2 regions of the Nostoc sp. DedQUE12b genome follow, and region 1 is predicted to be linked to the other one. Evidence: predicted binding sites of a transcription regulator. Region 1 holds the regulator's gene; the other holds the start of a gene.
What was found. The regulator HrcA, encoded in region 1, represses chaperone genes, less so after heat shock. The targets are predictions, from matches to a motif close to TTAGCACTCNNGANTCNNGAGTGCTAA.
Positions count from the first base shown of each region.

Region 2: a site for HrcA is predicted at 2,063-2,089, ahead of groL (chaperonin GroEL). Genes of this name have one in related genera too.

Region 1 covers NZ_JAVRCI010000144.1:303-3,481, forward strand. Annotated here, with positions in the region: gene RMY16_RS32600 (hypothetical protein) at 1-86, shown strand, start outside; gene RMY16_RS32605 (DUF2834 domain-containing protein) at 36-710, opposite strand; gene RMY16_RS32610 (heat-inducible transcriptional repressor HrcA) at 830-1,981, opposite strand; gene RMY16_RS32615 (rhodanese-like domain-containing protein) at 2,454-2,786, opposite strand; gene RMY16_RS32620 (DUF3352 domain-containing protein) at 2,946-3,179, shown strand, end outside.
Region 2 covers NZ_JAVRCI010000055.1:41,371-44,549, reverse strand. Annotated here, with positions in the region: gene corA (magnesium/cobalt transporter CorA) at 1-11, opposite strand, end outside; gene groL (chaperonin GroEL) at 366-2,030, opposite strand; gene RMY16_RS23330 (MraY family glycosyltransferase) at 2,188-3,179, shown strand, end outside.

The DNA of each region.
Region 1 (3,179 bases):
AACGATTTTGGATTATGAAAAATGCACTTTATTCTTTAATTCGTTGCTGGCTGCTTGGATATGGACTCTATACCCACTTCTTGTAAAGGTGGACGCATAGATAAATAAACCAATGGCCCAAATAGCGGTATCAAGGCTATTAACCAGAATAACTGCGGATTTTTCCAACCGCGACGCGCCATATCATCCCCCAGCAACGTGGGAAATAATAAGCAGAGTAAGCAAAAATCTAAACTCATCACATGGATGAAGCGGTTAGTTTGCCACTCTTGCACAAAATTGCTCCAATCTCCACCTCTTATACCGTAGGTAACTAGAATAATCGTGGCTACTGTCAATACAAAACCAGTCACACGAGAATCTAGTAATTTGAGCAATATATTCTTTTTACCAACAAACTGATTATTTGGTTCTCTAAAGGCTAAGTACGGCAACAAGGCAAAAGCACCAACTCCGAAAGAGACAGTAGCAAACAGCCAAGCAGGTATTTTTTGTCCTCTACCATCAATAAAGATTACTGCACTGTAAATAAGAGGCCAGATGCCCATGAGGTTGAATAGTGCTATGACTAACGGGTTAACGCCTTGCCACTGCCCAATAGAAAGGTTTTTAATTAACTCGAATGTACCAGGTTGCTCAGGAGGCGCGAGGAAAAAAGCATAGACAACAAATCCCAGCCACAATAGACCAAAGGCAATTTTTTTAAGCATGAAAGATTTAAGTAGTATTAATTATTGATTTTGCCGTTATAAATACGGCTATCTGCTTGCTATGGTATTGTTTGCTCGCCTAAAGGCGTAGCGGCTTGTTCCTAAAGATTAATCGCTAATTAAGGATTGAAATAGCTGAAAGCTTTTGAAAGATAATCAGCAGCAGATGCTACTACTGCGATCGCACTTTCATAATCTAGGCGCGTTGGCCCCAAAACTCCCACACTTCCTACGGGTATAGAACCTCGGCGATAGTTAGAAGAAATTAAGGTGCAGGTACGTATCGGTTCTAATGGATTTTCTGCGCCAATGCGAATCGTTACCTTTGGTTTACCACCATCCTCTGGTTCTGGTTCTTCAAATATTAATCGCCACAGTTGGTCTTGTTCTTCCTCCAGCAGGTGGATAATCGTTTGTACCTGCTGTAACTGGGAAAATTCTGGCTGGCGTAAAACTTCTGACACACCCCGAACCATAATTTGGGTTGCAGTCGGTGCAAGAGTGCGACGAGTTAATTCGGCAACTGAGTTTTTCAAAAATTCTCCGTAGCGTTGGAACTCCTGATCTAGTTCGCTCCAGTTGAGGTTGGCTAATTCCAACAGACTTCGCCCCCGTAAGTGGGTATTCAAAAAGTTAGAAACAATCTGTAACTCGCGATCAATTACCTCTGAATCCCGTTGGGTTTCTTCTGGTGTTGGCGACAAATCCATCAATTTAGAATGTGTCTCATAACCATCTGTCACCACAATCAGCATGATCCGTCCGGCTTCAATTTGCACTAATTGTAGATGTCGCAATAACGCTGTAGTGGTTTGCGGCATCGTGATCAAGCTAATGCAACCACTTAAGGTTGCTAAAATCTGCGCTGCTCCTTGTAGTAGAGTTTCTAAACTCCGATCTTCCCACTGGAGATGCTTTTGCAGTGCTACTTCTACTTCTCGCCCTAAAGTTTCTGTACCACTTTGTGGAAGCAAGCTACGCATAGCGTCTGTCTGCGACACGCTGCGCGAACGCAGAGAAGGTGTAATTAGCTGGTCAACATAAATACGATAACCTGAATCTGAAGGTACACGTCCAGCAGAGGCATGTGGTTGGTAGAGCAATCCAGACTTTTCTAAAACACCCATTACATTGCGAATTGTCGCCGAGCTTACGCCCAGATCGTACTCCTCAACTAAAGCCTTTGAACCAACAGGCTCTGCCGTTGCAATGTAGTGACGTACCGTTGCCCAAAGTATATGCTGTTGTCGATTTGTTAACTGAACTTCCATAAGGTATGTTTTGCTGAAGGCAAATTTTAATCAAACTCTGAAAAAATTTGTGGATTTAATCGAAAACAGAGAATCTTAATAATTTATTAAGATAAGATAGCAAATTAGACAACTATCTTATGATAAGTATTTTTAAACGTTATATATAGAGCATTTTTTAAGAGTAAAGTTAGAATAGTAGCTCAACTTTATTTTTGCAAAAGCTGCTAGTCATAATGTACCCTCGCGATGCTTCTTTATAACCGTATTTTTGCACAAATTTTTACTTGCAACAGTATTATTAGATACGTATATTTTTGCAAGGGCTAATGCTGAAGTGTGATTTGGGACAGTCGAAAAGTTTTGTGCAGATGTACCTGATACCCAAATTTTAAGCTTTCCAGCAAGCCTATAAGTTGATGTACTTCTGCTTTTAGCATAGCAAACGCCAGATGGAAGGGTAAGTTCCATCTGAGTGATGTATCTGAAAAAGCTAATATTGGGGAATTGAAGGGTCTACTAGTAGGGAATAAGCATCAATACCACCCGAAATATTTTGCACATTTGTAAAACCTTGGGCAATCAACCACTGGCACATCTGGGCAGAGCGGATGCCATGATGGCATAACACCAGGGTTTCAGCTTGGGGATTAAAGAGGGTAGGTACTTGATCTCCCCATTCGGCAAATTGACTTAAAGGTAGGTTGACAAAGCCTTCAATGCTAGCGATCGCCAATTCTTCTGGTTCACGCACATCTACTAGCTGAATACTTGCATCACTAGAAGAAAGACGTTGCGCCAGTTCTTCTACACTAATTTGATTCATGAGTTCCCTGTCATGAGGTTTTTGTAAATAGTCCTAATACTATTTATGGTGACAGAAAATTTCTGCCTTGACATCAGCATCCATTCTCAAGAGGGTTGATTAATTCTGCTAGGCTTTCTGCTTAAATGGCTGTAAACCGTCTTTTTTAATAGGTTTAATGTGAATAGGCAACGTTCATTTATCGGTTTTATCGTAGCTGGGGCGATCGCAGTGCTAGTAATTGCGATCGCAGGCTTTTACTGGTTTTTCGCTAAAAGTCCGGCTAACCTCATTGGTTCTAGGTCTGGGCCTGGTGCAGCCATATTCGTATCGAAACTGTCCCCTGCAATGGTTTCATTATTGACAAATCCTGACCGTTTGCAGGCGTTGGAGCGCGAAGAGGAGCTATCTAAA
Region 2 (3,179 bases), on a different contig from region 1:
TTTCGTGCCATGCAATATTACCTAATAGTGATTAGTCATTTGTCATTTGTCGTTAGTAAATAACAAAGGACATAAAAATAACTTACACGTTCTTTTACAAAAATTAATATAAAGACGGTAATTTCTAAATTAAGCAATTATTTAGGTTGCTAATTTGGTCATCAGCCAGATTTAATCTGACGAATCTCAATTACGTTAGCGTAGCGGTAGCGAGTCTGCGTCCGCTTTTAGCGTCTCGTAGAGAGCGTCATTACAAATTACGAATTGGTATAGCATATTGCCTTTGAATCAGCAATGCTACAAAAAAAACAGTTTGCCTTGGCAAGACAAACTGCTAAAAAAATATTTATCTGGGTGAGCAGAAGTTAGAACATACCCATGCCGCCCATGCCACCCATGCCGCCCATGCCGCCCATGCCGCCCATGTCAGGGGCAGGAGCAGCGGATTTCTTCTCTGGCTTTTCAACAACGATCGCTTCGGTGGTTAAGACCAAACCAGCAATGGAACCAGCATTTTGCAAAGCTGAACGCACGACTTTGGCAGGGTCGATAATACCAGCAGCAATCAAGTCTTCAAATTCGCCAGTAGCAGCGTTATAGCCAATGTTGATGTCGCTCTCGCGGACTCTAGAGACGATTACAGAACCTTCAGCACCAGCGTTGTCTGCTATTTGGCGCAAGGGGGCTTCTAGCGCTCGTTCGACAATATCAGCCCCAATTCTTTCTTCGTCATTTTCTAGGGTCTTTTTAATCGCTTCTACCGCCTTAGCTAAGTGAATTAAGGTTGTTCCACCACCAGGAACAATACCTTCTTCCACAGCAGCCTTAGTAGCGTTGAGCGCGTCTTCAATCCGCAGTTTACGGTCTTTGAGTTCGGTTTCGGTTGCCGCACCCACTTTAATCACTGCCACGCCGCCAGCGAGCTTGGCGATGCGTTCTTGGAGTTTTTCTCGATCATAGTCAGAATCAGTTTCTTCCAACTGTCTGCGAATTTGACCAATCCGCTTTTGTACTTCTGGCTTGGTGACACTGCCAGCAACTATTGTGGTGCTTTCTTTGTCAATAGTGATTTTGCGGGCAGTTCCCAGCGCTTCTAGAGCAGCGGTATCCAAGCTTAAGCCGATTTCTTCCGAAATCAACTGTCCATCGGTGAGAATCGCAATATCTTCTAACAAAGCTTTGCGGCGATCGCCAAAGCCAGGTGCTTTAATCCCAGCCACGGCTAGTACACCGCGCGCTTTATTCACCACCAAAGTTGCCAAAGCATCACCTTCAACATCTTCAGCAATAATTAGCAAAGGCTGACCTGAGCGGGCAACTTTTTCCAAAATTGGCACTAAATCTTGGATGCTGCTGATTTTTTTATCTGTCACCAAGATCCGAGCGTTTTCAAATTCGACGATTTGCCGTTCGTTGTTGGTGACGAAGTAGGGAGAAATATAACCCCTGTCAATCTGCATCCCCTCAACTACTTCTAGTTCAGTTGTCAGGGATTTAGATTCTTCAACGGTAATTACACCATCTTTGGTGACTTTTTCCATTGCTTGAGCTAACATTTGGCCAACTTCTTCATCGTTACCAGCAGAAACAGTGGCAACTTGAGCGATCGCACTTCCTTCTACAGGCTTGGCTATTTTGGCAATTTCTTCTACCAGTGCCTCAATAGTTTTGTCGATCCCGCGCTTCAAGCTAACAGGGTTACTACCCGCCGCGACGTTTTTCAAACCTTCCCGGATCAAAGCTTGTGCTAAAACTGTGGCGGTGGTTGTCCCATCCCCAGCGACATCTTTAGTTTTTGAGGCCACTTCCTGGATGAGTCTTGCACCAGTATTTTCCAAAGGATCTTCTAATTCAATTTCCTTGGCAACAGTGATACCATCGTTGACAATTTGAGGTGCGCCAAATTTTTTCTCTAAAAGGACATTGCGACCTTTAGGCCCCAAGGTGATTTTTACAGCATCGGCAAGGGCGTTAACACCCCTTTCTAGAGCTCTCCGAGATTCCTCGTCAAATGCAATAATTTTCGCCATGTTTCATTTCTCCAGCGCTTCCATTAGACAATTTAGCACTCACAGCGCCAGAGTGCTAATCTCTCAATCTGCTCAAGTTACAAATGGAAATAAAAAAATTGATTAATATACAGGTGATGCTCATATTAGATACTGGCAGTAATGCTTGAATTGGGAGATGAATCTAGACAACTCCCTTAAGTCCCTTGGTATTGCCGACCCTAGCGGCACCGGCTGGTTGGCAGTAGTATTTACGTTCCTCTTGGCTTGGGTTGTAACTTGGCGTTTAATTCCGATAGTACGCAAATTCGCCTTGCGGGTAGGTTGGGCTGACCAACCCAACGCACGGCGACTCAACCGAGAACCTTTACCCAATGCCGGGGGGCTGGCTATCTACGCGGGTGTCATTGCCGCGCTGGTATTAGCTAGCCTTTTACGACCGATCGAACTCCAAAACGTATTGGCTCAGGTGCTCACTATTCTGTTGGGGGGTTCGATATTAGTCCTTGTAGGCTTTATTGACGATCAATTTGGCTTACCGCCATCTGTTCGATTGTGGGCGCAAATTGTCACGGCACTGTTACTGGTAGCTAATGGCATCAGCGTCAAAGTCCTGTTTGGCACGCCCATCGACTCGCTTCTGTCCATATTGCTAACAGTACTATGGGTAGTAGGGATTACCAACGCCATCAACTTGATGGATGGTATGGATGGCTTGGCAGGAGGAATTAGCTTTATTACCGCCATGAGTTTGTTGGGCGTTGCTGCTCAATTTAACAATCGTGCAGCGGCAATCTTGGTACTTGCAGCTTTGGGAGGTGCTGCACTAGGATTTTTGCGCCATAATTTCCATCCATCACGAATTATTATGGGTGATGCTGGAGCATACTTTTTTGGTTATGTGTTGGCAGCAACTAGTATTTTAGGGAAACTGCAACAAAACACAGTTTATGCGCTAATTCCTACGGTTTTATTTCTGTTGTTACCGGTACTAGACACTACTCAAGTATTTGTGCGGCGTCTACTAGCAGGAAATAACCCTCTGAGTACTCCTGGTAAAGACCATCTGCACCACCGCTTACTTGCTTGGGGACTCTCCCAGCGCCATGCTGCGTTTACGCTTTGGTCAGTTACCTTAGTTTTCAACTTGCTGGCGATGAGAATACAAGG